Regions from separate parts of the Ruegeria sp. F11 genome, predicted to be linked through region 1. Evidence: riboswitches for the same ligand, from Rfam matches in the RefSeq annotation. Region 1 holds a riboswitch; each other region holds the start of a gene.

Region 1 (10,595 bases):
CCCAAGATGCAGGCCCTGACCAAAGACGAGCACGCCCTGGCCGCGGCCTGCGCGAGAGAATTCGCGCAAAACGGCATCCACGGGGCCGTTCCCGGGTTCGAATGCGTCTACCGGTCTCACGATTTTCCGGAAACCCGCTTCCTGCTGCGGGTGACGACGGAGTCGCAGTACTATGCAATCAAGATCGACACCACATCTGCCGAGACCGGCAGGCTGCAAAAGGAATTCGCGCTTCTGCAGGAGCTGAGCACCTATTTCGAGCGCAACCAGACTTCGCGGGTCATTCGACCTGTTTACCTGTCACAGGACGGGACATTCTTTGCCTCGGAATTCATCGACCGACCGACCGCCGTCGATCTGATCTACAACAGCACCGACGCCGATCAGGTCGCCCAGATCTACCGCCGCGCCGGGGCCTGGCTGCACGATTTCCACAGCTTCCGCCCGCCAACGCAATACGGCTTTCGGCCAAGATGGATGACCGCCAGCTTTCAGGAGCTTGCCGCGTCCCTGCCCCACCCCCTCGCCCGCAAAAGCGAGGTCATGATCAACGTCATGCGGTCCGAGGCGGACCGGCTGAAAGGCCAGCCCGACCTGCGGGTCTTTGCCCATGGCGATTTCCACGGCCTGAACCTGATCGTAGGCCATGGCAAAACCATTGGCCTGGATTTCACCGAAACGCGCGAGAAACTCGCGGCTTATGACATCGTCGACTTCCTGAAGGCGGATATCTTCCTCGATGGCCCGGCCTCCGAGGTCGACCGCAGCGGCATCCTGAAAAGACACAAAGAGATGTTCTTTCGCCGCTATCGCCATCCGATCAACATCGACATTCTGGATTTCTGCATCCGGGGGCGGTTGCTGAAAGACTGGCTGTTTCTCAGCCGCAGCGACTATGCCTGCAGCCCGCAGGAAGACCACCGCCGCGCGCGGCTTGAGCTGAGGCTGCAACAGGCGTTCCGGCAGGCCGCCGACTAGTGCCAAAAATGAAAAACCCGGGCAGTTCGCACCGCCCGGGTCTGTTCTGTCTGACAGCTCAGAGCTTATTCGCCCGAAGCAGCCGCCACATCCAGCGTCACGCCCGGGCCCATGGTCGAGCTCAGCGCGATTTTTTTCATGTAGGTACCCTTGGCACCCGACGGTTTCGCCTTGGCCACGGCCGAGACAAAGGCACGGACGTTTTCAACCAGTTTGGCTTCGTCAAACGACGCTTTGCCAACACCAGCGTGCACAACGCCGCCTTTTTCCGCCTTGAACTGAACTTCGCCGCCCTTGGCTGCTTCCACGGCCGCTTTCACGTCCATGGTCACGGTGCCGACCTTGGGGTTCGGCATCAGGTTGCGGGGGCCCAGAACCTTACCCAGACGGCCAACGATGGGCATCATGTCCGGGGTGGCAATGCAGCGATCGAATTCGATGGTGCCGCCCTGAATGGTTTCCATCAGGTCCTCTGCGCCAACGATATCCGCGCCAGCTTCTTTTGCTTCGTCAGCCTTGGGGCCACGAGCGAACACAGCGACGCGCATCGCTTTGCCGGTGCCGTTGGGCAGGCCGACAACGCCGCGCACCATCTGGTCCGCGTGACGGGTGTCAACGCCCAGGTTCATCGCGATTTCGATGGTCTCGTCGAATTTCGAGGTCGCATTGCCCTTGACCAGAGCAACCGCTTCTTCAACCGACAGGTTTTCCTTGCCGGCGACAGCTTCGCGCGCAGCGCGGGTACGTTTACCGAGTTTTGCCATCTTACTTCACCTCGATGCCCATAGAGCGGGCCGAGCCCAGGATGATCTGCATTGCGCCTTCGACGTCGTTGGCGTTCAGATCTTTCATTTTGGCTTCGGCGATTTCGCGAACCTGCTTGGTGGTCACGGTGGCCACGGTCTCACGACCGGGGTTCTCGGCACCACGGGGGCGGTTCCGCTTGCCAACCGGCTTCAGGCCAGCTGCTTTTTTCAGGTAATAAGACGCGGGCGGCGTCTTGATGTCCATGGTGAAGGACTTGTCCTGATAATAGGTGATCACGGTCGGGCAAGGGGCACCCTGCTCCATATCTGCGGTCTTGGCGTTGAACGCCTTGCAGAATTCCATGATATTGATGCCGCGCTGACCCAGAGCGGGGCCAACTGGAGGCGACGGGTTCGCCTGACCTGCAGGAACCTGCAGTTTCATTGTACCAGCAAGCTTCTTGGCCATTTGGTTTTCCTTTCAACTCGGGCGAAACGCGTTTCGCCCAGACTATGTTGCGTGGTCCGGCCCGGGATCGCGATCCCGGCAACCTCCCACGAGAGAATCTCGCCCGAAGACGATAGAGGCGGCGTTTATAGGGGAATGTGGGGGTTGGCAAGGGGGCGGCTTGCAGTTTCGAAAGCTGAGTTATGCCCACTCCTGACAGCTTGTGTCACAAAACCGTCCAGATGGGTCTGCGGCGCGGCGGGCACCACAGACCGTTGGTTTCGCGCTTATGCTGCCGCGTTGTGCAAACGGTGCGTAAAGATGCCCCGGTCGGTCAAGGTCCGCAGGCCTTTCGCGCCAGCCAGAACGGCCAGGTCGGCCAGCGGCTCGATCAGGATCACCAGCAAGTACGCCATGCCAAAGCTTGTCACCGCCGAGATGTTCTCGGCCCCAACGCCTTGCCCGTAGATTGCCCAGAAGGCTACCCAGGCAACCACGCCACCCTGATACACAGCGGACAGTTTCAGCACGTCCGAATAGCGCAAATCGACATAGCTGATGGTTTGCGGGATGATTTTTCTGGCCAGCGCGTCCACTGCAAAAAGCGGAAAAAGCAGGGTCGAGATGTTGACGAAGTACATTGGTACATCAGACGGTGCAAACAAGAAACCCTGAATTGCCAGACCGCCCGCTAGACCAAGGGCTGCCGGACCGGCCCCGAGCAGCAGAAACAGGGTTGTACCAAGTATGAAATGCACCTCTGAGATGCCGACAGCAAAGTGCGGAAAGACTTCGAAGAAGATAAAAACGCCGATAGCGGCCACAACCGAGCGCACGCAAAATGACGCTATGGAATGAGTTTTCAAATCATCGCCAATCAACTTCAAAGAATAGCCAGCAGCGGCTGCAGCCGTACCATAGGCGAGGACCATTTTCGCGCCGTCGACGACGCCAGGTTCGATGTGCATTATAGAGTTCCTTTCGCGTCCACCCGACGCATATAGAAGGGCCGGATTTCCGGCGGTTGCATTAAGATGGCAGGTATCCTGACTCGTAGCTCTGATAGTTCGGCTACTTACAGTTGCGGGGGCAGTCCGGGCATCTCACCCGGTTCCCAATTAAGACCTCCTCTCGAAGGCCACCATCAACGCGACACTACATGACCGCAGGCTGCGGGCAAGCTCTGTCTGCGACATGTAAGCGTACGCCCGCGAATCTTAAAAAACATTTGGCGTGAACGTCTCGGGCAACGTAATTCCGTAACGCTGCCGACAAAAAAAGCCGCGATGCCCTAAACATCGCGGCCGAAAGCAATTCCTTGCGGGGCGCCTCAGCCCTGCTTCGTAACCTGCGTAAAGTCCAGTTCCACCGGCGTCTCGCGGCCAAAGATCGAAACCGAGACTTTCAGCTTCTGCGCCTCGTCGTCCACGCCTTCGACCATGCCGTCGAAATCCTCGAACGGGCCGTCGTTGACCTTGACCTTTTCGCCCACCTCGAAGGTGATCATCAGCTTGGGCGCTTCTTCGCCTTCCTGAACGCGGTTCAGGATCTGGTTCACCTCGGCATCGCGCATCGGCATCGGGCGACCCTGCGGGCCCAGGAAACCGGTGACGCGGTTGATCGAGTTGATCAGGTGGTAGCCCTGATCCGACATTTCCATATGCACCAGCACATAGCCCGGCATAAAGCGGCGCTCGGTGGTGACCTTCTTGCCCCGGCGCACTTCGATCACCTCTTCGGTGGGCACCAGAACCTCGTCGATATCGTCCTCAAGGCCCTGCTCGGCCACCGACGTGCGGATCTGCTCTGCGATCTTCTTTTCGAAATTCGAAAGAACGCTGACCGAGTACCACCGTTTCGCCATGAACCTGTCGTCCTTGTTTGCCTTCGGTCGCATCCTGTTGGCCGGATGCACCGGTATTGAAATCCTATCGCGTGACCCGGAATAAAAAGCGGCGCGCGGTCCGAATCGCCGCACGCCCATTCCGAATAGTCCCGCGTCACCTACTAGCACATTGCGCGGGGCGCAAGGGGGCAGTGGTGTTTGGGCGCTTAGCTGAATGCGCCCAGAATAAGCTGCAGACCGCCGCGAATGCCCAGATCGACCAGAGCGAAGAACACAGCCGTCAGCGCGGCCATGATGAACACCATAACCGTGGTCAACAGCACCTCGCGCCGGGTCGGCCAGACGACCTTGGAAACTTCGGCACGGACCTGCTGAATGAACTGGATCGGGTTGGTGGTAGCCATTTGGCGTATTCTCTCTGCTAGCGGATGGGCCGGACATAACCGGGCATTGCGGCAATTTCAAGGGCAGTCGGGACAACTGTGAAGTTCGGGCATGGCCCGGTTACGGCTTGGGCTTGTCGTCCCATTCATCGCTCAGAATCCGGCGGGCATCGCCCTCGGGGTCTTCGTACTGGTTCGAGCGCACTGTGTAGATGAACGCAACCAGTCCAACACCGCCCAGAAACAGGGAAATCGGGATCAGGTAGGCCAGCACTTCCATCGTTCACCTCAGCCGCAATGCGTTCAGGGATACGGTAATAGACGAGGTCGACATCGCCAATGCGGCAATCAGCGGGGTCGCCAGCCCGATCACCGCCAAAGGCACGGCGATCACGTTATAGACGGTGGCAATCTGAAAGTTCTCGCGAATCCGTTTGGTAGCTTTGACTGCCGTATCGCAGGCCTCCGCAATCGGGGACAGATCATTGCCCAGCAGCACAATGTCCGAGGCCACCCGCGCCGCATCCAGCGCCGAGGCCGGAGAGATCGACACATGCGCCGCCGCCAGCGCCGCCGTGTCGTTCAGGCCATCGCCGACCATCAGAACGCGGTGGCCCTGATCGGTAAGGTTTTGGATATGCCCGGCCTTGTCCTGCGGCAACGCCTCGGCAATCCAGTTGGTGATGCCCAACTTGTCGGCCAGCGCCTCGACGGCTCCGCGTGTGTCACCTGAGATCAGGATCACCTGCTTGCCGGACTTGGCAAATGCGGCGACCGCCTCAGCCGCGCCGGGGCGCAGGGCGTCGGTGAATTTGAAGGCGACAGGCGCGTTTTGCCCCACGGCTAGCCAGGCAGAGGTTTCAGCCCCCTGCTCACCACCCACCCAAGCCGCGCGGCCCAGACGTACGCGTTGACCGCGATAGGTGCCTTCGGTACCATATCCCGGCACTTCGGCAATATCGCGCAGGTTGGCTGGTTTGATCCCGGCGGCCCGCGCGGCAGAGGCCAGCGAGACCGACAGCGGGTGCGCAGAGGCCTCGGCCAAGGCCAGCGCGATTTCCAGATCGGCGCGGGAATGGTCGCTCAGGTTGGTCAATTCCGGCGTGCCCGAGGTCAGCGTACCGGTCTTGTCGAACACGACCGTGTCCACCTCGGCCAGACGTTCAAGCGCGGTGGCGTGTTTGATCAGCATCCCCTTGCGGAACAACCGGCCCGAGGCCGCTGTGGTCACCGCTGGCACGGCCAGACCCAGCGCGCAGGGGCAGGTGATGATCAGCACCGCCGCCGCGATGTTCAGGGCCGTCCTCAGATCACCGGAATAGATGTACCAGCCCACAAAGCTGAGCGCTGACAGGATATGCACGCCGGGCGCGTAAAGCTTGGCGGCCTTGTCGGCCAGCGAGGTATAGCGCGAGCGCCCGGATTCCGCGATCGCCACCAGATCGGCCATGCGGTGCAGCGAGGTATCTTCACCCACCGCCGTGGCGCGAATGGTCAGGGGGCCGGTCAGGTTCACCTCACCGGCGCTGACCGCCTGACCGGTTTCAACGAAGACCGGCAGGGTTTCCCCGGTCAGCAGCGACCGGTCCAGTTCGGATTGGCCTTGGACCACTTCACCATCCACAGGCATCCGCCCGCCGGGGCGCACAAGGATCAGGTCGCCGACAGACAGCGCCGACACCGCGACCTCTTCTTCATGGCCTTGAGTGACGCGAATGGCGCGGGGCACTTCCAATGCGGTCAGTTCCTCAGCCGCGGATCGGGCCGCAGCGCGGGTGCGGTAGTCCAGATAACGGCCCGCCAACAGGAAGAAGGTCAGGGTCAGGGCGGCGTCGAAATAGGCATGCTCGCCGCTCAGCGCGGTTTCCCACAGCGAGGTGGCCAGCGCCAGAAGGATCGCCAGCACAATCGGCACGTCCATGTTCAGACGGCGAACGCGCAGGGCACTCCAGGCGTTGGCGAAAAAGGGCTGGGCAGAAAACGCAATCGCCGGCAAGGCGATGGCTGCAGAGATCCAGTGGAACATGTCCCGCGTCGCATCCGACGCGCCGGACCAGACCGACACCGACAGCAGCATCACATTCATCGAGGCGAATCCGGCCACAGCCAGCCGCATTAGCAGATCGCGCCCCGCCTTGTCGGCGCTGGTGGCGGACAGGGCACCGGGGTCAAGCTCGTGCGCCTCAAAGCCTGCGCGTTCCAGAACCGGGATCAGGTCAGCGGCGCGCGTCTCGGGCGCGGCTTTGATCATGGCGCGTTTCAGGGTCAGGTTGACCCGCGCATCTTCGACACCGGGATGGGCGTTCAACTCGCGCTCGACAGTCGCGATACAGGCCGAGCAATGGATTCCCGGTAAAGACAGCGCAATCTGGACGTCCTGCGGGATAGGCCGCGCCGGTTCCGCCGGGGCCGCGATGCACCCCGGACAGGCCGCCGTGCCAGATGAAATCCGCGCCGTCACACCCCTAGCCTTTCACAAACAGGGGCACGCGCTGCGCAAATTCGGCCCCTTCGCTGTCGCGGGCCACAAGGCGGATGTTCCAGTTGCCCTTGCCCAGCGTGGCGGGTGTCGCATAAGCGGTGCCGTCAAAGGTGAAATCGGGCGAGAAATCCTCGCGCACATGGGTTGCACGGCCCACCACGGCCTGCAGGTCAGCGACCCGAACCGGGTCGCCGCTGGCATCGGTGATGTGCAGGATCAGCAACCCGCCTTTGGATTCGGCGCGCACCTCCCACCCCAGGGCCTGATGTTCCTGCAGGCGTTCATTGAACTCCTGACTGGCGACATACGAGTTCTTGACCTCCAGCCCCGGAAAGGTTTTGACCGCGCTGTAAGCCAACACCAGATTCACCGCGATGATCACGCCGAAAGCGCCCACAAACACCGCCAAGGCGTGTTTTCCCGTGAATTTACGTTCCGCCATAATCAGTTCCCCCGCCCGTTGAACGTGGTGTCCTTCGACGCGCGCTCACCACTGCTGAGGTCCTCGACCCAGATTCGTACCGGGGTCGTATCCGCCCCGGCAGGTACCGTGTCTCCGGAGGCCACGATGTAAACGCGGGTCAATTGTGCCGTATCTGCGGTGACATTCACAGTATCAATATCGGTGCCCTCAATCTCGATCCGCAGCGCCGGATCACCGGCCAGAGACAGTTTGAACAGCCGGTCTTCACCATGTTTGTTGCGCAGACGCACATCGTAAGTGTTGCGGATCGTACCATCCGACAGGGTCACGAAAGTCGGGTTGCGCACCGGCGCGACCGTCAGATCAATATCCGAGCGGATGAACAGGGCAAACAACAGGGCAATTCCCACCAGCGACCACAGGGCCGTGTACATGATCGTGCGCGGACGCAGGATATGCGTCCACACGTTTTTGGGCGATTTGCCCGCGCGTTCGTTGGCCTCATCGCTGAGCGCCATATAGTCGATCAGGCCGCGGGGCTTGCCGATCTTGGCCATCATGTCATCGCAGGCGTCGATACACAGGGCACAAGTGATGCATTCCAGTTGTTGGCCATCCCGAATGTCGATCCCCACGGGACAGACATTCACACAGGCCATACAGTCGATGCAGTCCCCAAGCTCGGAATCAGCCGTGCGCTTGCCCTTGCCGCGCGGTTCCCCCCGCCACTCGCGATAGCCGACGACCAGAGTGTCCTCGTCCATCATCGCCGCCTGAATGCGGGGCCAAGGGCAGGCATAGATGCAGATCTGCTCGCGGGCGAAGCCGCCGAAAAGGAACGTTGTGCCCGTCAGGATCAGCATCGTGGTATAAGCCACCGGATGCGCGTTGCCTGTCACCAGATCGCGCGCCAGCGTGGGCGCGTCGGCAAAGTAAAATACCCAGGCCCCGCCGGTGGCGAGGCCGATCAGAAACCAGGCGGTCCATTTGGTGACGCGTAGCCGGGCTTTGCGGAAGTCCAGTTTCTTTTGCCGGTGCAGCCGCAGACGGGCGTTTCTGTCGCCTTCGATCCAGCGCTCGACCAGAATGAACAGATCGGTCCAGACGGTCTGCGGGCAGGCATAGCCACACCACACCCGGCCCAAAGCCGAGGTGAAGAGGAACAGCCCCAGACCGGCCATGATCAGAAGACCGGCGACAAAGTAGAACTCGTGCGGCCAGATTTCGATCCAGAGAAAGTAGAACCGACGGTTTGCCATATCCAGCAGCACCGCCTGATCCGGCAGGCTGGGGCCGCGATCCCATCTGAACCACGGGGTTACGTAGTAGATGCCCAGCGTCACCACGAGGATGATCCATTTCAGGTTACGAAACGGGCCTGATACGCGCCTGGGGAAGATCGGTTCGCGGGCGGCATATAAGCTGGGGGCGGGGTCGGAATCGCTCACTGGCTGGCTCCAATACAGGGTCTTCTGAAAGCGAGTTGTTCCAGATCACGCCCGTTCGAACTTTGACATGGGTCAAAACGCGCATCGAGCAAACATCTTTTGTCAATCGCGCGCCAATTGCCTGAGCCATCCGACAAAGGCTTTAACCGCCGGTCTGAGCGGAGTTTTAGCGGTTACAATATGATAGCCGCGTGTATCGGGCTCGGCATACAGCTCGACAATGCGCCCGGCTTTGATATCCGCCTCGACGAAATGTCGCACGGTGACGGTGACGCCCTGCCCCGCCCGCAACCCGTCCAGCACCAAATTGCCCGGCAATTCCGTGCGCCCTGCCCCGCGCGCAGGCCCCGCGTCATGTTGGGCCAGCCAGGTGGTACCCTCAGTGGTGCCGATCTCTTCTAGCCAGGGCAATTGGGCCAGTTCGGCTGGCGTCCATGTGGTTTTGCCGCCCAGCAGCTGCGGGGCCGCGACGATCACCATGGGCGTTTGCAACAGCATATCGGCCTCAACCCCGGGCCAGCCGCCCGCGCCATACCGGATCGCGACATCGACGCCGCCGGGGCGCAACTCAACCATGTCCGGTGACGGGTCCAGCACCAGATCGATGTCCGGGTGCGCTGCCCGGAACATCGGCAGGCGTGGCATCAGCCACGAGGCCGCAAAGGACGGTGTCAGGGATACGTGCACCGGCCGCTCGGTCCCCGAGCGCGCGATGTCCCGAACTGCCGTGTCGATCGCGCCAAACCCCAGATGCAGGGCGCGGGCCAGATGTTCGCCATCCGCCGTCATGGTCAGGGCCTTGCCCGACCGATCCAGAAGCGCCACGCCAAGGTGCTTTTCCAGCGCCCGCAATTGCTGGCTGATCGCAGCGTGACTGACATTCAGCGCCGCGCCCGCCTCGACCACATTGCGGTGTTCGGCAAAGGCTGCAAACGCCCGGAGGGATGCCAAGGGGGGCAGTGCCAGCCAATTCATATGTAACCTCAGATTACATGACGGAATTCCAATTGAGTCGCATTCACCGCCGCAAAGGTCAATCCTGATGTCAGTGATTTCAGCGTATTGGAGACTGACGATGCTGAACGTTTTTGCACGATCCTTCATGACCGCAACCCGGATCGACGCCCCGCACATCCGGGACATGCCCAAGGCAAAACCCCGCAAGGCCCGCTGGTTGCCCGAAAGCCATTGGTGGAGACAGCCGCGCCGCGATGTCGATCTGAACAATCTGTGAAGCGTCGCAAACCGGTTCTGGACCGATCGGTGCCGGAACTCTAGTTTGGCAAAATCAGCACCGGCTGTTCAGGAAACGCGCGAACAGATGGAACAGCCGGTGCCTGGGCCTTCGGGCGGCGAACCGCCCGGAGGTTTTCTTTGACCCTTACTGACCGCCACCCAACTGGTGGACATAGGCCGTGACAGCACGGATCTGTGCGTCGGTCAGACGGTTTTCCCATGCGGGCATCACGCCAAAGCGGCTGTAGGTGATGGTCTCGGTCAGCGTCTCTTCGCTGCCACCGTAAAGCCAGATCGCGTCGGTCAGGTTCGGTGCGCCCTGGGCCAGATCACCCTTGCCATCTTCGCCGTGACAGGCCGCACAGTTGTCTTCGAACACGACCTTGCCCGCCTGGGCTGCCGCATCGTCAGTCTGCGCATTAGTCAGCGACATGACATACTGAACCACTTGCGTGATCTCATCATGCTCAAGGATTTCGCCGAAAGCCGGCATTTCGGAATAGCGCGCGTCGTCGCTTTCTTCGTTCCGAATACCGTGGGCAATTGTATATTCGATATCCTCAAGCGAACCGCCCCACAGCCATGCATCGTCCAGCAGGTTGGG
Region 2 (10,595 bases), on a different contig from region 1:
AGCGTGGCGTCGTGGTACAGGTCAAACAGATGCGGCGCGACGGTGCCCGAAAGATGTGCGAATGAGGCCATGTGATCCAGGGTTGCTGCGATCTCGGCAGCCCCCCGGAAGCCGTGCCGTTGCATCCCTGCGATCCATCCCGGATTGGCGGCGCGGGCGTGAACGACACGGCTGATCTCTTCAGGCAAAGTGCGGGCGCGGGGGTTTTCGGGGTTGGTATTGTCCAAGTGGTAAAGCTGCGCGCTGCCGCCGGTGATCTTTTTGGCGGCGGCGAACCCGGCCTCGTGCGTGGCGTAGTCGTTGGCCAGCAACAGGTCGGTTTCAGTCAAATCCTGTAGGTGAACAAAGCCGTCGGCATTGGCCACGCGCTGCGTGATCCCGTCTTTGTCCTGCGCGACATGCTCGCCTTCCAGCGCAAAGGAACTGGCGTCCAGCCACGCCTCGCCCGCCTGCGCGCGGGCCTCATCAGTATAGGTTTCGGACAGGTGGGTCATGTTCAGACCATAGCTGCCGGGGGCCGGGCCATAGACGCGGGCCGCCGGTTCCTGACCGGCATAGGGGTTCCAGTCCGGAGCCTCATCCCGCGCCGACAGGGCGCGGACGGCTTGACCATAAAGCGCGGAAAGCGTCGGGAACACGTCGCGGAACAGGCCCGAGACCCGCAGCGTCACGTCCAGACGCGGGCGGCTGAGGTCGGTGATCGGCAGCACCTCGATGCCCGAGACCCGCTCGGACCCCTTGTCCCAGACCGGTTTGACCCCCAGCAGATGCAGCGCCATGGCGAATTCCTCGCCCGCCGTGCGCATCGTGGCCGAGCCCCAGAGGTCAACGATCAGACCCTTTGGATAATCGCCTTCCTCTTGCAAATGCCGCCGCACCAATTCCTCGGCCAGCTTCACGCCTTGGGTATAGGCGCCGCGGGTCGGCACCGAGCGCGGGTCGGTGGTGTAGAGGTTCCGCCCCGTCGGCAGCACGTCAGAGCGCCCGCGATAGGGGGAGCCAGAGGGACCGGCCTCGATCCGCTTTCCGGCCAGTGCGGCCAGCAGGCCCTTGCGTTCGGCATGGGCCGAGGGTGCGGGGTCGAAATTACCAGTGACCTCGGGCACCCGGCCAAAGATGTGCAAGCCATCGCCGAACTGGCTTTCCTTGATGTCACAGACAAAGCGGTCAATGCGGGTGATCGCCTCGGCGGTGCAGGTGGCTTGATCCAGCCCCAAATCACTTTCCAAACCGATAGCCTGTGCCTCGTCCCGGATATCTTCCTGCAGTCGGTCGCGGCGTTTGGGGTCGAGCCCATCTGCGTTCGAGAACTCGTCCAGCAACGACTCCAGCCGCACCATCCGATCTGGCGTGCCGCTTTCCTTCAGCGCGGGCGGGATGTGGCCCAGTGTGACGGCTCCGATCCGGCGTTTGGCCTGTGCGGCCTCGCCGGGGTCATTGACGATGAAGGGGTAGATCACCGGAAGGTCACGGATCAGCGCCTCGGGCCAGCAATCGGCGGACAGGGCGACCGATTTGCCCGGTAGCCATTCCAATGTGCCATGCGCGCCGATATGGATCAGTGCATCGGCGTGCAGGCTTTTGCGCAGCCACAAATAAAACGCAACATAGCCGTGGCGCGGGGTGCGAGACAGATCGTGGTAATCGTCATCGCGCAGTTCGGGCGTACCGCGTTCGGGTTGCAGCGCGACAAGGCCCTTGCCCCGGCGCAGAGCGGTGAAGTGGAAGGCACCATCAGTGCAGGCGGGGTCGTCTTCGGGTTTGCCCCAGACGGTTTGCAGGTCTGTGCGCAACTGTTCAGGCAGGTCCGCCAGCGCGGTTTGATACTCCGAAAGGGGCCACGACAACCAGACATCCGGCAGCGTTTCAGCAATCGGCTCGGCCGGCGCAGTGCTGTAGCCTTCGGCCTGCAAGTCGGACAGTATGGCCTCGGCCGAGGCCAACGCGTCCAGACCCACCGCATGTGCCATCTGCCAATCCTTGCCGGGATATGTGGACATGACCAGCGCGGGCACCCGATCCGCCTTGGGCTTGTCGTTCAGGTTTAGCCAGCCGGTCACGCGGTCGATGAGGGCCTCAATCCGTTCAGGCTCTGCGCGGTGGGCAAAGCGGGAGTATTCCAGATGTGGGTCGCGTTTGCCGGGTTCTTTGAACGACGCGATGCCTGCGCTGATCCGCCCGTCCACCTCGGGCAGAACGACATGCATCGCGAGGTCGGCAGGAGATAGACCGCGTTCCGCTTCGGCCCATGCTTTGCGGCGCGAGGTGGCCAGCGCGACCTGAAACACTGGCACATTCGCCGCGTCCAGAGGCGAGGTGCCCGACGCGCCTTTACCTGAGAACGACGTGGCGTTGATGATGGCAGACGGGTTCATGGCCGCAATGGTGTCGCGCAGCCAATCGGCGGCTGCGGGCGCTTTCAACGAGGGGGCGAAGAGGCCCACAGCCTCCAGACCCCGCGCGCGCAGGCTGCGGATCAGGGCTGCGACCGGGGCGGTATCAGCGGAGGTCAGATAGGCGCGGTAGAAGGTGACGAGGATGCGTTTGGTATCGCCGGAGAACGCCTCATCTACCGGGATCACACCGCGATCCGGGCACCATGCACCGCATTCGGGGATGGTTTTTGCCCCCATCACGGGACCTGCGTAAAGCCCCGCTGCCAGCGCCATCTGCGCCAGTGCCGCCTGCGCTGCAACCTCTCCGCCCGTGTCGCAGAGATGCGCCAAACGGCGGAGGGTCGAGACGGGTAAGGTGGAATACTCATCCAGCCGCGTGTCTTCGCGCCCATCGGCAGGCAGGACGGCCAAAGCGATCCCTTTGGCCTGCGCCAGCGCCAGAACCTGCTGCAAACCGTAGGACCAATAGGGCACCCCTCCGATCAGACGGATCAGGATGCCTTTGGCCCCTTCCAGCGTCTGCTCGACATAGGTGTCGATGGACAAGGGATGTTTCAGCGCCGTCAGATTGGCCAGCCGGAGGGTCGGCATCCGCCCTTCTGGGCCGCCGCCACGATGCCAGCCTGCCGCGAAAGCGCCGAGGTCACTGTCAGAAAAGGACAGCACCACCAGATCCGCCGGGCTTTGGCCCAGATCGGTCGGGGTCTCGGTTTCCTCGAGCCCGTGGCTTTCGCGGAAGACGACGTGCATGGCTTACTCGGCGGTCTCGGTCACGCCCACAAGGATATCGCGGATTTCGGCCTCTTTGATGTCGTCATGCTCAGCAATGACCACAAGGCGCGAGCGGCGGTCTTCGCCGGGCTCCCACGGACGGTCATACTGATGACGCACACGCGCACCTACGGCCTGCACCAGCAGGCGCATGGGTTTGCCCTGAACGGCGGCATAGCCTTTGACGCGCAGGATGTTGAGTTCCTTGGCCAGACGTTCGATCTTGGCAACCAGATCCAGCGGGTCGGCCTGTTCCGGCAGCTCGACGATGATGCTTTCGAAATCGTCATGCTCGTGATCGTGATGGCCGTCGTGATGGGAGGGACGAGCGTCCATGTCATCTTCGGCGGCGGCCTCAAGGCCCAGCACGACGCGCACGTCTACGGCACCTTCGGCCACCTCAACGACGGGCAAAGGGCGCGGGGCTTCGGCGGCGATGATCTCTCGCGCTTTCGCGACACCTTCGGGACCGGCCAGATCGGGCTTGGTCAGCAGGATGATATCGGCGCAGGAAATCTGATCTTCGAATACCTCGGACAGCGGTGTTTCGTGATCAATCGAGTCATCGGCCAAGCGCTGCGCGTCCACCGCCTCGACATTGGGCGCGAAACGACCCGCAGCGACGGCCTCGGCATCGGCCAGAGCGATCACGCCATCGACCGTGATCTTGGACCGGATATCCGGCCAGTCGAAGGCTTTCAGCAGCGGCTTGGGCAGGGCTAGGCCGGAGGTTTCGATCAGGATGTGATCGGGGCGCGGCTCCAGCGCCATCAGGGCCTCAATCGTGGGTATGAAATCGTCAGCCACGGTGCAGCAGATGCAGCCATTCGCCAGTTCCATGATGTTCTCGGCCGGGCAATCCGGGATGGCGCAGGATTTCAGGATATCGCCATCTACGCCCACATCGCCGAACTCGTTGACCACAACGGCCAGACGCTTGCCCTGCGGGTTCTGCATCAGATGACGGACCAGTGTCGTTTTGCCCGAGCCCAGAAAGCCGGTGATCACGGTGACGGGCAGTTTTTCGAGATTGCTCATTTCAGGGCTCCAATCGGGGGAATGCGGGCCGCACAGTTTTTGCGGAAATGTTCGGGACGCTCGCGCCATTTAACGAGGCCATCCTCGGTCGCGAGATACTTGGTGGCGCCGTCAACGATCACGTCAATGTGGTCGACCTCGTTCAGATGCTCGTACACGAATGTCCAGCGATCCGGGCCACCACGCAGCACGATGGAACAGCCCTCGTCACAGTTCGACAGGCATTCCACGGCTTTCAGCGTGATCCCTTCGGGCAGGTCCGCCTGTTCCAGCGCCTTGTGCAACAGGGTGCCGGGGCGTTGCGCGTCATCTTCGACGGGCAGCCCGCGACGGCAAGTGGTGCAAACCAGCAATTCGACCGGAGCGGTCTCGGTCATGTCTCTCATCCCCCCAAATCCTCATCGTGGGGGACGGGGTTTCATGCGGGTCCATTGACCCGACACCGGAACACCCCGTCCGGTTTCATTCTCGGGTGTTGGCAGGTCTCCCGGCTTGCGGATGTCAGAGGTGGTCCTCTGTCGGATGTCCCGCCTTCCCGGCATTCGCCAGTGGCTTGGGCACCCTCTCCGGTCACGGTCGCGGGGGCGGCTGCGTTTGGCGGATGATCCGCTGACGCATTCCCTTTTCATCTGCTGTCGCAGACACCAACGAAAGGGACATGCGGCAGGGTTGCCCCGCTTGTCAAGCGCAACACGCTGATCCGCGATCACGCGGGTAAAAAGCGACCTGTCCGGGTCGCTGGGCGGCATGATCCGGTTGGGCCGACGTGCTGGCATGGTTCGCAAGACGCGAACAGGAGGGTGCGGCGCATGAAAGTAGGGTTTATCGGGCTGGGCAATGTGGGGGGCAAGCTCTCGGGATCGCTGTTGCGCAACGGGATCGATCTGACGGTGCATGATCTAAACCCCGATCTGGTGGCCGCGTTTGTCGCCCAAGGGGCCAAGGCCGCTGAAAGCCCGGCCCAACTGATGCGCGATTGCGATGCGGTGATCACTTGTTTGCCATCCCCCGCTGCCTCGGACGCAGTGATGCAGGAAATGCTGCCCGAGGTCACCCCCGGCAAAATCTGGATGGAGATGTCGACCACCGACGAGGCCGAGGTCAAACGCCTTGGCGCGATGGTGATCGAACGGGGCGGAACTGCGGTGGATTGCCCGGTCTCGGGCGGCTGCCATCGGGCCGCGACGGGCAATATCTCGATCTTCGCGGGCTGTGATCGACAGACGTTCGAGCGCATCCTGCCCTTCCTGACCACCATGGGGCGGCGCATCCTGCATACGGGTGAATTGGGTTCGGCCTCGGTGCTGAAAGTGCTGACCAACTATCTCGCTACCGCCAACCTGATCACCTGCGCCGAGGCTTTGGTCACCGCCAAAGCCGCCGGGATGGACCTTGGCACCACCTATGAGGCGATCAAGATTTCGTCGGGGACATCCTTTGTGCATGAGACGGAAAGTCAGGTCATCCTGAACGGTTCGCGCGATATCTCGTTCACCATGGATCTGGTGAAAAAGGATATCGGCCTGTTTCAAGAGGTCGCCGATCGCGCCGGAGTGCCGCTGGAGATCAACCCGCTGATGATCAAGATTTTCGAAGACGGGATCGCGCGCTACGGCGACCGCGAACTGTCGCCGAACATCATCAAACGGCTGGAAGAGTCCACCGGCCTGGACATCCGCGCGCCCGGTTTTCCGGCTGAAATGGAGGATGATGAGCCTGAAGAGCCAGGGTATGAGGTGATCCCGCAAGGGCGCGCCGCAGAATAATGCGAGCAACCAGACCGCAAAACCAAGGTGTTTCAGAGAGATGGAGGCGAGTACCGGAATCGAACCGGTGTACACGGATTTGCAATCCGCTGCGTCACCACTCCGCCAACTCGCCTTTTCAAGTAAAATCAAATACTTGCCGTGGTGTGGAGGGCGTTTTAGCAGCTTTCGCTGGGGGCGTCCAGTGGGAAGAATGTAAAATCGGCGCTCGCCTCGCAAATTGAACGCCCTCGCCCCGGTAGCAAACCCGTCACAAAACCTCGGTTGCGGCATCTGGGCCGTTGCCGGTGCTCAAGGGATGTGGCACAAGCCAGATAATCAAGGGCTCAAGACGAGAGATCACATGACAGATTTCGCCACCCGGCGCCGCACGATGGTTGACACGCAGGTTCGGCCCTCGGACGTCACAAAATTTCCGATCATCGACGCTATGCTGAATGTGCCGCGCGAGAGCTTTGTGCCCGCGTCACAGCGTGAGGCGTCTTATGCCGATGGCTTGATCGACCTGGGAAACGGGCGCTGCATGCTTGAGCCGCGGACGCTGGCTAAGATGCTGGATCTGCTGAATATCTCTGGTGACGAAGCGGTGTTGGATATTGGTTTGGCGCTTGGCTATTCCACTGCTGTTGCGGCGCGTATGGCCGAGTTGGTTGTGGGTGTCGAGGAAGACGAAACCCTTGCGTCCGAGGCGCAAAGCCTGCTCAGTGACGTGAATGCCGACAATGCGATTGTCCATGTGGGACCTCTGGCGCAGGGTGCGGCTGAACATGGGCCGTATGACGTGATCATGATCCAGGGGGGCGTCGAGGAAGTACCGGACGATCTGCTGGGCCAGCTCAAGGATCATGGCCGCATTGTTTGCCTGTTTATCGAAGGCAATCTGGGAACCGTCCGGATCGGCCGCAAGTCCGGCGAACGGGTTAGTTGGCGAGATGCCTTTAACGCCAGCGCACCGGTTTTAGAAAGTTTTTCCGCAAAGTGTGCATTTTCGCTATAGTTGTTTGACAGATATTTTTGCCGCCTTGATTAGTTGAAAACAAAGACGCAAACTGCCGGAGAGGCAGCGTTATTTCGATTTGAGAGGATTTGGATATGCGTGGTACGGCGACAGGTAAGCTGGTCAGGGCGTTGGCTTTGACCGCTGGCATTGCCATCAGCGTGGTTCCCGGACGTGCAGCATGGGCGGACAATATTACAGATGCGTTCATCGGCGCGTATAACACCAGCGGCCTGCTGGAACAGAACCGGGCCCTGTTGCGTGCAGCGGATGAAGATGTGGCGATTGCTCTTTCGGCCCTTCGCCCGATCATCAACTGGACGGTTGATATCAGCCAGGAATACACAAGAACACGCACCGGAACGACGGTAACGACGACCAACCCGGCCCGGTTCTTCACCGGGCTGACTCTGACCCAGCTGATCTATGACGGCGGCGCGTCGGTGTTGGGCAAGCAATCTGCGCAGGAGACTGTTCTGTCGACCCGGCAAACGCTGATCGACATCGAACAACAGATTCTGTTCCGCGCGGCGACCGCGTATCTGAGCGTGCTTCTACAGGAAGAAACGGTTCAGATTCGCCTGAACAACGTGGACGTATCCAGCGAGGAACTGCGCGCCTCGAACGATCGGTTCGAAGTGGGTGAGGTGACGCGAACAGACGTTGCCCTCTCCGAGGCGCAATTGGCCAGTTCGCGTGCGGATCTGGCGGATGCGCGCGGTGATCTCAGCACCGCGCAGGCCGAATATGTGAACGCGGTCGGCAAGTCCCCGGGCCGGACGGCCGGTCAGCCGGGCCTGCCCAATCTGCCCCGCTCGCAGTCCGAGGCGGTTAGCCTGGCGCAGCGCAACCATCCGGCCATCCTGTCGGCCCAGCACCAGGTGCGGGCCTTGGACCTGATCGTACAGCAGCAACGCGCCAATCTTGGCCCGAACGTTAGCTTTGGGGCGAATGCCGGTGTGCGGGAAAACTTTGACGATGACGATTACCAGAACACGGCAGGCGTTGCGCTGACGCTCAATCAGTCGATTTACGCCGGTGGCCGTCTGGCAGCCGAGGTGCGCCGGGCCATGGCGACCCGTGATGCATCCCGCGCCAACCTGTTGAACGTGCAAAAGGACATCACGCAAGGTGTCGCCGATGCCTTCGCCCGCTTTGACTCTGCAACCGCCAGCCTGACAGCCTCGACCGAACGGGTGCGGGCATCGCAGGTCGCGTTTGACGGGATTCGCGAGGAGGCCACCTTGGGTGCCCGGACCACGCTTGACGTTCTGAACGCCCAGCAGGATTTGCTGGATGCGCAATTGGCCGAAGTCGCCTCGCGCACGGAACGGTCGCTGGCAGCCTATCAGTTGCTGCAGGCGCAGGGGCTGCTGACTGCGGAACGTCTGGGCCTTGCGGTGCAAATCTATGATCCGACACTGTATTACAATTTGGTCAAGAAAGCGCCGGCACGCGTCAGCAAGCAGAGCAAGGATCTGGATCGGGTCCTCAAAGCATTGCGGCGGGACTAAGGGGCGATACTACCTGTTGTGAGGTCTGCATTGTTTGGCTACACTCAATCCCGAGGATAGAGCGGTAGAGAACAATGACGGATAATGTCGTAAAAGCCGGTATCGAAGATGTCCTGTCTTCGGTGAAACGTCTTGTCAGCGAAGAAGCCCGGAAAGAGCCGGGATCGGACCCGAAAGCTACCGCGCGCAAGCCCGGGCGGCTGGTTTTGACGGATGCCCTGCGCATTGGCAAATCTCCGAAAGGGGATGCGGCACCGCTGAAGCTTGAACCGGAATACAGCGCCGAGAAATCGGCGAAGCCGATGCTGTTGCGGACCTGCGATATTGTTCGTGCGGGCACTCCGGCCAATCGGGATGACAAGGCTCCAGCGGTTGCTGAGAACCCTGTGACGGAAAGCGAACCGGCGGCCTCGCAAGACAATCCGACAGTCAGCCTGAGCGCCAAGATCGAAGCGCTCGAGGCTGCGATCGCCCGAACCGAGGATCAGTGGGAACCCGATGGCGACAGCGATGACGCCTATTCCGGTACGCCTGTTCAGTCCTTGCCGTGGAACGCGGAAAAAGGCTTTGCCGCTGAGAAGCCGGAAACACAGGATGAGCCAGAGTCATTCGTCTTTGTAAAAGAACCTGAGGCCGCGGCGACCTTCGTCCGAAGTTCAACAGTCTCAGCGCCCGAACCGGAACAGGTCGAGCGGGAAACGCCTGAGTCGGCAATCGACCCGGCGGAAGAGGCTGAAGCTCAGGCCTTACCCATTGATGAAGATGCCCTGCGCGAATTGATCGCGGATGTCGTCCGGCAGGAATTGCAGGGCGCGCTGGGCGAGCGCATCACCCGAAACGTCCGCAAAATGGTGCGGCGCGAAATTCATCGCGCTCTGGCCGCGCAGGACTTGGAGTAAGGCCTAGCGCCGGGGCGTCTGCGCCAGTTTCAGCAACTGATCCAGATCCATGTGCTGTTCCAGATGGTCGGCCAGAGCGTCCAGCGTTTGTTCGACCCCGTCCTCATAGGCGTTGTCCGACGTGACCCCCAGCTTTGACAGATAGCTGGCGCGGAAGGCGTCTGACGAAAAGATACCGTGCAGGTAGCTGCCCAGAATGCGACCGTTCGGGCTGGCCGCACCTTCGGGGCGGCCCTCGACCTCAAGCCACGCACGGGTGCAGTCGGGGCCCTCGGTTCGTCCCATGTGGATTTCATAGCCGCTGACAGGTTCTCCGCCGGGTATGGCGCGGGCCTCGGTCAGCGTGACCTGCTTTTTGCCCGCCATGACCGTGTCCACGTCCAGCAGGCCCAAGCCTTCGACTTTGCCGGGGCGACCGTCGACCCCGTGCGGGTCCGAGATGGTTTTGCCCAGCATCTGATAGCCGCCGCACAGGCCCAGAACATGCCCGCCCCGGCGCAAATGGGCATAGAGGTCAATCTCCCACCCCTGCGCCCGGAAATAGGCCAGATCGCCAATGGTGGACTTGCTGCCGGGCAGCAACACAAGGTCCGCATCGCCGGGCAGGGGGCGGCCTGCGGGGATGATTTCAACGCTAAGGCCGGGTTCCGCAGACAGTGGGTCCAGATCGTCGAAATTGGCCATACGTTCAAGCTGAGGGACAACTACCTTGCAGGCACCGCCCGTATGGGATCGGATATCCATCATATCTTCGGCGGGCAGCTTCCAGGCGTCATGGAACCACGGCACGACCCCTAGGCAAGGCCAGCCAGTGCGGGTAGCGATATCATCGCGCCCGTCATCGAACAGGGATACGTCGCCTTTGAAGCGGTTGACCGCAAAGCCCCGGATCAGTGACAGGTCATCTGCGTCCAGCACGGCCTGCGTGCCCACGATCTGCGCGATCACGCCGCCGCGATGAATGTCACCGACCAGAACCACGGGAATTTCAGCGGCACAGGCAAAGCCCATATTGGCGATGTCGCCCTTGCGCAGGTTAGTCTCGGCCGGGCTGCCCGCGCCTTCGATCAGCACAAGATCGGCATCGCTGCACAAGCGATCAAAGCTTTCCAGCGCCGCGCCCAGCAGTTTGGATTTGTCCTTTCGGTAGTCGCCCGCCTTCATCGTACCCGCGCGCTGGCCCTGCACGATGATCTGCGCGCCGGTATCGGTTT
Region 3 (10,595 bases), on a different contig from region 1:
CAAAACACCTTTGCCCCGACAGTTCAGGTCTCGTCCGGCCAGCCAGTCCAGCTTCATCACGCGCGAGGGGTGCGGCGTGATCAGGCTGGGGCGGGTCGTCATGCCATCTGCGGTGAAGTCCCAGGAATAACCACGCGTTTTTGCAAGATCGAACAGGGTTTCCCGTTGCCAATTGAAATCGGGAGGCAAATGGTTGCCGGTATTCAGGTCTCCACCAATCAGGATCGGCATATCTGGGGCAAAGGCGTCGATTGCATCCAGCAGGATCTCGAATTGCCCATGACGGTGCGGCGCGCCTGCGTTGCTTTCCAGATGGGTCGAGACAACACACACAGGGCCATTTTCGGTCGGCACGACTGCGGCAATAGCCATACGGCCCCCGACGCGCGGCTGGTCCGGGTCAACCGTACCATCATCGCTGCAAAACCAATGGCCGTGATCGTCCAGGCGGATCAAAGCGGTGCGCTGGAAAGGAACCGAGGACAGGATCGCGTTGCCGTGCCAGCCCAGGGTGTTGAAGTCGTCCTTGCAGAAATGCCGCTCGGTCGGGCCGCCCAGGTCAAGCTCGTGGAACTCGACGCCAAAGGCATAGGCCATGCCCAGTTCGGCGGCCATCACCTCGGTGGTGTGACGCTGCGCGGTGCGGGCCATGCCGTGATCGACCTCGGACAGCAGGACAATTTCAGGGGCGATCTGTTTCAGATGCGCCGCCGTCGCCTCGGGGAACAGGCAGCGTTCCACATTCCAGGCGGCCACGTTGAACTCTGCAGGCAAGCGAGCCCGGCTTGCCTCACCACCCAGTTGCAGGGCGTTCATTGCCCCTATGCTGCGCAGTAGTTCGCGATGGGCTTGCGTTGTGCGGGGGGCGGACAGGATGCTAGCCCGCTGATCCGGAGTCACGGCGGGCAGATCATCCAAAACGTCTGTGATCAAAGGACTTTCCCCGTCTCCGCATCAAACAGCCGAACCGCATCGGGCCGAAGTGAAACCTGTGTCTCACCGATCTGCGCCTTGTGATCCTTGCTGACCATCACGGTGAACGGCTGACCGCCGAGCGCGCCGTGCAGCAGGCGGTGGGCTCCGAGTTCTTCCAGGATGTCGACCCGAAACGGGACAGTGCCCTGATCATCCAACTCGATATCCTCGGGCCGGATGCCAAGCGTGACGGGGCCATTCGCAGACTCCGGCGCGGGCATCAGACCCTCATAGCCGTTGATCCGGACCTGTCCCTGATCCACCTGAGCCTCGATCAGGTTCATCGGCGGGGCACCCATGAATGAGGCCACAAAGGTCGAAGCCGGGTTGTGGTAGATCTCGGACGGCGTGCCGATCTGTTCGATCCGGCCCGAATTCAGAACAATGATACGGTCGGCCATTGTCATGGCTTCAACCTGATCGTGGGTCACATATACAGCGGTGGTGCCGAGGCGTCGTTGCAGGGCCTTGATCTCAATCCGCATCTGGTTGCGCAGCTTGGCATCGAGGTTCGACAGCGGCTCATCAAACAAAAACAGCGCCGGGTCGCGGACCACGGCACGCCCCATGGCAACCCGCTGCCGCTGACCACCGGATAGCTGCGCCGGTTTGCGGTCAACATACTCGGTCAGGTTCAGCATGGTGGCAGCTTCCTGAACCTTGGCATCAATTTCAGCCGCTGGCATGCCCCGGTTCTTGAGCCCGTAGCCAATATTCTTGCGAACGGTCATATGCGGGTACAGAGCATAGTTCTGAAACACCATCGCAATGTCCCGATCCGCCGGGTCCACATTGTTGACTACCCGGTCGCCGATTTTGAGCGTGCCTTCTGTAATGTCCTCCAACCCCGCGATCATCCGCAGCAGGGTGGACTTGCCGCAGCCCGAGGGGCCCACCAGCACGACGAACTCGCCGTCCTGAATTGTGAAGCTGGTGGTCTCGACCGCCTGAAAACCGTTGGGATAGACCTTGCGGATGCCCTCTAATGAAACCTGAGCCATGCGCGTATTCCTTATTTGTCGGATTCTGTAAGGCCCTTGACGAACCAGTTTTGGAAGAAGATGACGATGGCCACGGGCGGGATCATCGCCACGATGGCCAGCGCCAATGCCTGCCCGTGCTCGGGGATCTGACTGTCGGTATAGGTCAGAACGATCTGCTTGATCCCGCGCACCAGCGTAAAGAAGCTTTCGTCGGTGGTGATCAGCGTTGGCCACAGATACTGGTTCCAGCCAAAGACGAACATAATGATAAAGATCGCTGCGATCATCGTCCGGCTCAGCGGAACAAGGATGTCGATGAAGAACTTCCACGGGCCCGCACCGTCAATACGGGCGGCCTCAGCCAGTTCTTCCGGCACCGACATAAAGTACTGGCGGAAGAAAAACGTACCGGTCGCCGACGCGATCAAAGGAACGATCAAACCGGTATAGGTGTTGGTCAGGCCCAGCTTCTGGATCGCTTCGTATGAAGGCAGAATCCGCACCTCGAGCGGCAGCAGTAGGGTGGTGAAGATGACCCAGAAGGCCAGCGTGGCAAAGCGCAGCCGGAAATAGACGATGGCATAGGCCGCCATCATCGAGATGATGATTTTCCCGACCGCAAAGCCGATGCCCAGAATGAACGAGTTCATGAGCATCAACATGCCGTCCACTGTCTGGGTAAACCCGCCTTTTTCGAACATCGCGGCGTGAAAGTTTTTACCCAGATCGTCGCCGATCCCCAGTTGCAAACCCTGACGATGGATCGTCACCGCATCATGGCTCGCGGTGGTCAACGCCAGCAGCGGCGGCAGCATCATGAGCAGAGAGCCGAGGATCAGAACAAAGTGGTCTCCGATCGTCTCCCAGCGGATTTTCCGGGTACGTTTGGCAACGGCAGGGGTGTCGAGTGTTGTATCAGCCATGTCCAGCCCCCTTAAGTATAATGAATCCGGCGTTCAACCAGCCGGAATTGGAAAACGGTCAGGATCAGAACCAGAACCATCAGAACAACCGATTGCGCCGAGGACCCGCCCAGATCGTTGCCCCGGAACCCATCCAGGTAGACCTTGTAGACCAGGGTCATCGGATTGTTGCCGGGCTCACCCTTCATCAGCGCGTCGATGACACCGAACGTGTCGAACATGGCGTAGGTGATGTTGATGATCAGCAGGAAGAAGGCGGTCGGGGCCAGCAGCGGGAAGGTAACCTGCCAGAACCGGCCCGTGGCCGACCGGTTGTCGATCATGGCGGCCTCACGCACGGAACGCGGAATGGATTGCAGGCCGGACAGGAAGAAGATGAAGTTGACCGGGATCTGCTTCCACACGGACACGATGATCATCGCCGTCGCGGTGGCGTTGTAGTCGACGCCCAGTCGGAAATCCCATCCGAAGGACTGAAAGAACTTGGTCATCGGGCCAGTGCTCTGGTCAAAAAACAGAATGCCCAGGAACCCAGCGATGGGCGGGGCGATGGCGTAGACCCACATCAGCAGCGTGCGATAGGTCTTGGCCCCGCGGATCACTTTGTCGGCCTTGACGGCCAGCAACAGGGCAATGGCCAGCGAGAAGAACGTGACCAAAACCGAGAAAACGACAGTAAACCAGGCGATGCGCTTGTACTGATTGTTGCCCAGCAGCGAGGTGTAGTTGTCACCCCCCACAAAAGTCGATCCGAACCCGAACGGGTCTTGCAAAAAGAACGAGGATTGCAGCGCCCAGCCTGCGGGCCAGTAGAAGAAGATCGCAATGATCATAAGTTGCGGCAGCAGCAGCGCCACCGGTAGCCAGATATTGTCAAAGCCCGCGCGTTTCATGGTCCGTCCAGTAGAAAAGAGGGATGGCCGCGCCCAGAAAGCGCGACCATCTTTGGGGTGATCCGGGGCTTAGCCCTGGGTCTTGGCGAAGCGGGCCAGCAGTTCGTTGGCTTCCTCTTCGATTGTCTTGAACGCTGTGTCCACGTCGGTTTCACCGGTCAGGATACGTCCATATTCGCGGTTCATGATGTCGCGGATCTGCACGTAGAAACCCATACGGTAGCCCTTGGTGTTGTCGCCCGCTTTTTCCTGCAGCTGGTTCACACCAACTTGGGCAGCCGGATAACGGTCATAGTGGCCATCTTTCTTGGCAACCTCATAGGCCGCTTCGGTGATCGGCACATAACCGGTTTCCTGATGCCAGAAATACTGGGTGTCAGGTGCGGTCAGGAAGCGGAAGAACTCGGCAGTGGCTTTGTTCTCTTCATCCGACTTGCCAGCCATGGCAAACAGGGCCGCACCACCGATGAAGGTCTGTGTCGGCTCGGCGGTCACGGCTTCCCAATAGGGCAGTTGAACGGCGCTGAATTCGAACGGCAGGTCTTTCTGCAGCAGGCCACCAAACGAGCCCGACGACCCTAGCCACATGGCCACTTTGCCTTCTTCGAACGGCTTCGCGTTGTCACCCCAACCGGTACCGTACCATTCGAAAAGACCGTTTTCCCTCCAATCGTTCACCGCAGTGAAATGTGCTTTGATGGCGTCATTGTTGACCAGAATTTGGGTGTCGGTGCCGTCATAGCCGTTGTTGTTGGTCGCAAACGGCAGGTTGTGGCGCGACATAAAGTTTTCGGTGAAAATCCAGGGCAGGTGCGACTGGCTGAGCGCGATGTAGCCTGCGTCTTTCAGGGCCGGAGCGGTGGTCGACTGGAACTCTTCCCAGGTTTTCGGCGGGGTGACGCCTGCGGCTTCCAGCGCGTCCACGTTGTAATACAGAATCGGGGTCGACGAGTTGAACGGCATGCCGATCATCTTGCCGTCGCTGTCGGCGTAGAAGTAGCGCACACCAGCGATGTAGTCATTGATATCGAAGTCGACGCCATTGTCGGCCAGCAGGTCCTGAACCGGAACGGTTGCGCCCTTGGCAGCGATCACGGTCGCGGCACCAGCGTCGAACACCTGCATGATGTTTGGCTGTTCGCCTGCACGGAAAGCGGCGATGCCTGCAGTCAGCGTCTCTTCGTAGCTTCCCTTGTAGATCGGAGTGATCTTGTATTCGTCTTGCGCGGCGTTGAATTTCTCAGCCACCTTGTTGACGGTTTCCCCCAGCTGACCGCCATGGGCGTGCCACCAGGTGATTTCGGTTTCGGCAAAGGCCGCAGTCGCGGTGAACGCGAAAGCCGCAGCAGTTGCGCAGAACTTGAGATTGGTCATGTTGATTCTCCGGTCCAGTAATGGCGCAGGCGATGCCGCAATTCACGTCATCACGCCAGATTACGGGAGGTCTGCCCCCCAGAAGTGAATTCATTTGCGCGCGCCGGGAGATTCGAAAATCAGACCCGATGTGCACACGTGGTCACATACGCGCATCATATGACGGTTTTTTGAAACTTGCCTAGCAATATTGACAAATTCGACCAAAAAAGGGGAAGCCTTGGACGTGAGCGACGACGTGATCAATCCAGCCGAAAGGCCGCGCCGGGTAACGGCGCAAGCTGTTGCAGATGCTGCAGGCGTGTCGCGTTCGTCGGTCTCGCGGGCGTTCACGCCCGGGGCCTATCTTGATGCAAACAAACGGAAAAAGATCCATGAGGTCGCAACCCGCATGGGCTATCAGCCCAACGCTTTGGCAGCGGGTCTGAAAGGTGGTCGGTCGCATCTGGTGGCGGTTTTCGTGGGCAACATGCGCAATACCTACGATTCAGAATTCGTCAACCGGCTGGTGGGCGAACTGAACATTCTAAACAAGTGGCCGATCCTGATTGATGGCGGCGACACGCGGGCCGAAGCCGCGATTGATCAGGTTCTGCGCTACCCGCTGGATGCCCTGATTCTGAGGGGCGGCAGCATGCCGGAAGCGCTGGTCGCACAGTGCAGTAAATTTGGTGTGCCCATGATTTCGTCCGGACGAATCGTTCACGCACCGGGCGTCGATAATGTGTGCTGCAAGAACGCCGAAGGCACACGGCTCGCCGCGCAGACTCTGATCAAGCGGGGCCGCAGGAAATTCGGATACATCGCCGGGGCGTCTTGTTTCGCCTCCTCGGCCGAGCGCAGATCGGGGGTGATCACCGCCCTCGAACAAGCCAGCCTGCCGCTGATCGCGGAAAAGGCCGGAGAATTTACCGTTGAGGCGGGCTACCGCGCGGCGATGAGGATGCTGCAAGATCACGATCTGGACGCGCTTGTCTGCGCCAATGACGCCAGCGCCATTGGAGCCCTGACGGCAGCGCGCGAGTTGGGCGTGGATGTACCGGGGTCGCTGTCGATTGTAGGGTTTGACGACATCGAGATGGCTGGCTGGCCGATGTTCAACTTAAGCACCGTGAACAACCCCATAGACCAGTCGGTCGAGCACGTCATCCGATTGCTTGAACGCCGGCTGGAAGACCCCGCCAGCCAGAGTGAAACGCTGTTGATTGACCCGTATTTCGTGCCGCGCGGGACGCATTAACAACGTCAGTCACTCCGTGCCGATTTGAACAGGTACAAAAACACGAACAGCGACCCGATGGAGGTGGTCACGATCCCCACGGGCAGTTCCTGCGGCGCGAGAAGAAGCCGAGACAGGATGTCGGACAGGGTCAACAGAATCGCTCCGACAATTGCTGAGGCCACCAGCAAGTTGCGGTGCAGGGTTCCGGCAATGCCCCGGGCGATGTGGGGGACCATCAGGCCGACAAACCCGATCACACCCGCGACCGAAACAAAGCTGGCTGTTGCAAGCGCGGCGACAAAGAACATGCTGAACCGCAGGCCCTGTACCGGAATGCCCAACGTGGCAGCCGTAAAATCCCCGGTCAGCAGCGCGTCCAACCATCGACTGCGGTAGAGAGCATAGCTCAGGATCAGACCGAGGCCGATCAGAACCAGCGGGAAGGTCTCCCACCGGGCCAGACCCAGCCCGCCCAGCATCCAGAAGATTACAGAATGGGCGGCGCGGCTGTCTCCGGCGAAGATCAGGTAGTTGGTGATGGCCGAGAACAGGAAAGACACCGCCAACCCAGCCAGGATCAGTTTCTCCGGCGCGCTGGTGCGCAGGCTGTGAACAAGTGCGAGGACAATGCCCGATGCAATCAAGCCGCCGCAGAACGCGGCTAGCGGCAGGGTCCAGATGCCCAGAACATCGCCGGTGACCGTGATCACCAGAACTGCACCCGCCGCAGCACCCGAGGACAGGCCAAACAGAAACGGGTCCGCCAGATCGTTGCGCGTGGTGGTTTGCAGAACTACGCCAACAACACCAAGCCCAGCCCCGATGACAGCGGCGAACAGGGCCCGAGGCAGGCGCAGATCGAACACGATCCGGTGCATGGGCGACATCTCACCATCGGTCAGACCAGTGCCAAGGCCAATCGCCGAGATAACGTCCCGCACCGGGATCGGCGTTGTTCCGTAGACCACGGACAACAGCAAAAGGGCGATCAGAACGACCGCCCCCAGCAATATCAAACGGCCCGTTTGGGCCATATCAGTTGCTCACCGGGTGCATGGCCCTTGTCATTTTCTCGATGGCGTCGATGTTGGCCGGTCCGGGGGTCAGCTCTTCGTAGCGCAGGCCAATCCAGCGTTTGTTGATGACCGCATCGGTCTGCGACATCACCGGGTGTTCCTGCAGGAACTTGAACGTGTCTTCCGCCCCGTTGCCGGTCTGATAGTCCAGTAGCACTAGGAATTCCGGGTTCGCGGCGGCAACGGCCTCCCACGAGGTGCGGCCCCAGCTTGTATCCAGATCATGGGTCACGTTCACACCGCCAGCAGCCGTGATCATCGCGTCGGGGATGGCGAATTTGCCAGCGGTAAAGGGCGCATCAGCGGGCCCGTCCAGCAGGAAGACACGCGGCTTGGTCACATCTGCGGTTTTGGTTTTGATCGCGGCAAGCTGCTCTTTCCAGCCGGACACCAGCGCCTCGGCCCTGTCTTCGACATGCATCACTTTGCCCAGACGCAGAACATCGTCAAACAGCAGGTCCATGCTGGCCTCGGGACGGTCCTTGTCCAGATGCACGCAGCTCTCAGACAGGATCATGGTCTTAATGCCGAAGGGGGCCAGCGTGTCCGGCGTGACATCACCGCCCGGTTTCATGCCGTAATACCAGCCTGCGAAGAACAGGTCGGGTTCCACCGCGACAAGGTTCTCGATGGTGGGGTACTTCGGCGCAAGCTCGGGGATGTCGCCGCGCTGCGCGTCGAAATCGGGGCTGGTCTTGTACCAGCCGGTGATGCCGGTCAGGCCAACGATCTTGTCCTGCAGGCCAAGCGCAAAGGCCATATCGGTCATGTTCATATCATGCACGACCAGGCGCTCGGGCTGGGTGTCAAACACCAGCGGCTCACCGCAGTTATCGACCGTGACTTCATGCGCCGCCGCGCCGCTTGCAAGACCGGTGATCAGCGCCACGGACCAGAGTTTCTGCTTCATCCTAAATCCTCATAAGGTGACAGTTTACGTTTTCGGATATCGAGCGCGGGGATCACGCGGCCTTCATGCTGAAAGCACAGGTAATCCACGCCAAAGGTTTCGCGGACGCGGTCTGGGGTCAGTACCTCGCTCACCGGTCCAAAGCCGGTCAGGCGCGTGGCCTTCATCAGGGCGACATGGGTCGCGAATTCCGGGATCATGACCAGATCGTGCACGATCATGACAACCGTCACGCCCAGTTCAGCCACCAGCGACAGCATGTGGCCCTTGGCATCGGGGTCCAGATGATTGGTGGGTTCGTCCAGGAACAGCAAATCCGGATTTTGGGCCAAAGCCCGCGCGATATGGGCGCGCTGCCTTTCCCCACCGGACAGCCTGCCCAGCGGCTTTTCTGCCAGATGCGACAGCCCGGTGACATCCAGAACCCGCTTCAGATCGGTTGCATGATCCTTGGCCGATCTTTCCGCTTTGATGGGAATTTGGCCCAACGCCACATATTCCCGCAACCGCAGCCGACTGTCCGGGAACTCCTGCTGGCCGACCACAGCAATCGTCCGCGCCCGCTGCGTGGCAGAGAGTTTGCGCAGGCTTTGACCGCGAATACGAACATCCCCGAACGCGAGGCGTTCGGCCCCGCAGAGCAGTTTCAGCAACGTGGTCTTGCCCGCGCCATTCGGGCCAGCAATCGCCAGAATCGAACCCTCTTCGACGCTGAACGAGGTGTCCTGCAACAGAACGTCGCCGTTCAGCGCGTAATACTCCAAACCCTCGGCCACCAGAAAGCTCATGCCTCATCCTCCGATGGCAGGCGGGGCAGGCGCGATAGGGTTTTGGTCAGCAGGGCAGGGGGACGGTCCGAGGCACTGGTCCAGCCGTCTGGCGTGTCGCGATACTGGCAGGCGAACTCGACCAGCGCGGTCAGGTCCTTTTCGGTCTGAATATCGCCGAACAGATACTGGGCCTTGCCCGGTGCCTGCAGGCCCACGGTCATGGGCCGTTCACACCCTGCCATGCAGGCGATCAGGCGGGTTTTGAAACCTTCAGGAAGCTGGCGGTCCAGAACGTCTTTCGCAACGTCCGCCGAAACAGGCCCCTGACAGGTCTCACAAATCAGCACGTAGTGATCAGTATCGTTCGGCATTCTTCGCCCCGAAAAATGCCAAATGCAGACAGATGCTGCCGGTATCTTGAACACGCACGCGTGCCATCAAAGCCTCCTTCCAGGACGCCCCGCCCCGGGTTGGTTGAACATATGATGGCAGGTCTCCTGACTTGCGGGTCGTTGCTCGACCAACCTTCCCGGCCCTCGGGCCAGTGGCGATTTGGCGTCGCTCTCCGCCTACAGTTGCGGGGGCAGTCACGGCATTGGCCCACAAAGGCCGCACCGTATTCCCATTTTCATCCCTCGGGCACGCCGTCGGGAACCATCCCGTGCAGCTAGTCCGGGGACGGAATATTTGTCAAGAGCGTGGGTTCGACTGCGCCACGCTGACGCCGGTCAATAATCCGCGACAAGAAGGAAATCGGGTTCGGCGTCTTCCTCGATCGTGGCGAAGCGCGGGATCGGGTCTTCGAACACATTGTCGGTGCGGTCGTCATTAACGGTCGAGACCTCGCCAATCAGACAGTCGCCGCGTTCCGCCCAGAAGGCGTGCCAGATGCCGGGCATGAGCGTGACGCTTTGCCCCGGCGCGAGCCGCAAAAGCTCACCGGGCTGGATGGTCACGGGGCAACCGTCGCTGGGCACGACAACGGGAGTGTCCCGGTCGATCCCTCCATCTGCGTCCGAGGCGTAAATCTCCATCACCAGATCACCGCCACCCCGGTTGATGATATCCTCGGCCTTCACGATATGGCGATGCATCGGGGACAGTTGCTTGTCGCGCGAGATCAGCAGTTTCTCCGCGTATAGCATCCCGCGCCCGAGACTCAGGTCATTTGCGTCGCCATTGCGCAGGGTGAACAGAAACAGGCCCAGCTCATCAAACCTGCCCTGACCGTAGTCGGTAATGTCCCAGCCCAGACTGCGATCCCGGATGCCAGCCGCCTTTTCGCTGCGCATCTGGTCGGGGGACCAGTCGGCAAAAGGGGGCAGCACAGCGCCGAAAGAATGGATAAAGGCCTGCGCCTCGGCCTTGATGCGGTTGATATCGGATCGTTTCATGGGATTGCCCTTATTAGGGGTTAAAGCTCGTGCGCCCAGGGCGGGTTCGCCCCGGCGCGGGATACTGTGACGGCG

The links. A riboswitch is a leader RNA that binds a small molecule or an ion and turns the genes downstream of it on or off. The one in region 1 is predicted to bind cobalamin.
Region 2: linked by a shared signal. The riboswitch ahead of ACR0NJ_RS00450 (DUF1636 family protein) and the one ahead of ACR0NJ_RS04470 (energy-coupling factor ABC transporter permease) in region 1 are both predicted to bind cobalamin.
Region 3: linked by a shared signal. The riboswitch ahead of ACR0NJ_RS05645 (DUF1636 family protein) and the one ahead of ACR0NJ_RS04470 (energy-coupling factor ABC transporter permease) in region 1 are both predicted to bind cobalamin.

Annotation. Positions count from the first base shown of each region.
Region 1 is NZ_JBQFOW010000002.1:380,061-390,655, reverse strand. Features, by position in the region: gene ACR0NJ_RS04485 (phosphotransferase) at 7-978, shown strand; gene rplA (50S ribosomal protein L1) at 1,044-1,742, opposite strand; gene rplK (50S ribosomal protein L11) at 1,744-2,193, opposite strand; gene ACR0NJ_RS04470 (energy-coupling factor ABC transporter permease) at 2,460-3,140, opposite strand; cobalamin riboswitch at 3,192-3,333, opposite strand; gene nusG (transcription termination/antitermination protein NusG) at 3,503-4,036, opposite strand; gene secE (preprotein translocase subunit SecE) at 4,225-4,422, opposite strand; gene ccoS (cbb3-type cytochrome oxidase assembly protein CcoS) at 4,523-4,681, opposite strand; gene ACR0NJ_RS04450 (heavy metal translocating P-type ATPase) at 4,685-6,862, opposite strand; gene ACR0NJ_RS04445 (FixH family protein) at 6,867-7,325, opposite strand; gene ccoG (cytochrome c oxidase accessory protein CcoG) at 7,328-8,755, opposite strand; gene ACR0NJ_RS04435 (LysR family transcriptional regulator) at 8,858-9,730, opposite strand; gene ACR0NJ_RS04430 (hypothetical protein) at 9,831-9,989, shown strand; gene ccoP (cytochrome-c oxidase, cbb3-type subunit III) at 10,137-10,595, opposite strand, start outside.
Region 2 is NZ_JBQFOW010000001.1:87,659-98,253, forward strand. Features, by position in the region: gene cobN (cobaltochelatase subunit CobN) at 1-3,146, opposite strand, end outside; gene cobW (cobalamin biosynthesis protein CobW) at 3,150-4,205, opposite strand; gene ACR0NJ_RS00450 (DUF1636 family protein) at 4,202-4,582, opposite strand; cobalamin riboswitch at 4,666-4,869, opposite strand; gene ACR0NJ_RS00455 (NAD(P)-dependent oxidoreductase) at 4,904-5,971, shown strand; tRNA gene ACR0NJ_RS00460 (tRNA-Cys) at 6,013-6,086, opposite strand; gene ACR0NJ_RS00465 (protein-L-isoaspartate O-methyltransferase family protein) at 6,315-6,968, shown strand; gene ACR0NJ_RS00470 (TolC family outer membrane protein) at 7,064-8,482, shown strand; gene ACR0NJ_RS00475 (hypothetical protein) at 8,557-9,381, shown strand; gene ACR0NJ_RS00480 (cobyric acid synthase) at 9,385-10,595, opposite strand, start outside.
Region 3 is NZ_JBQFOW010000003.1:240,927-251,521, forward strand. Features, by position in the region: gene ACR0NJ_RS05600 (endonuclease/exonuclease/phosphatase family protein) at 1-930, opposite strand, end outside; gene ACR0NJ_RS05605 (ABC transporter ATP-binding protein) at 930-1,976, opposite strand; gene ACR0NJ_RS05610 (ABC transporter permease subunit) at 1,988-2,881, opposite strand; gene ACR0NJ_RS05615 (ABC transporter permease subunit) at 2,893-3,774, opposite strand; gene ACR0NJ_RS05620 (extracellular solute-binding protein) at 3,844-5,148, opposite strand; gene ACR0NJ_RS05625 (LacI family DNA-binding transcriptional regulator) at 5,375-6,388, shown strand; gene ACR0NJ_RS05630 (FecCD family ABC transporter permease) at 6,394-7,404, opposite strand; gene ACR0NJ_RS05635 (ABC transporter substrate-binding protein) at 7,406-8,356, opposite strand; gene ACR0NJ_RS05640 (ABC transporter ATP-binding protein) at 8,353-9,144, opposite strand; gene ACR0NJ_RS05645 (DUF1636 family protein) at 9,141-9,497, opposite strand; cobalamin riboswitch at 9,597-9,800, opposite strand; gene ACR0NJ_RS05650 (D-lyxose/D-mannose family sugar isomerase) at 9,855-10,520, opposite strand; gene ACR0NJ_RS05655 (carbohydrate kinase family protein) at 10,541-10,595, opposite strand, start outside.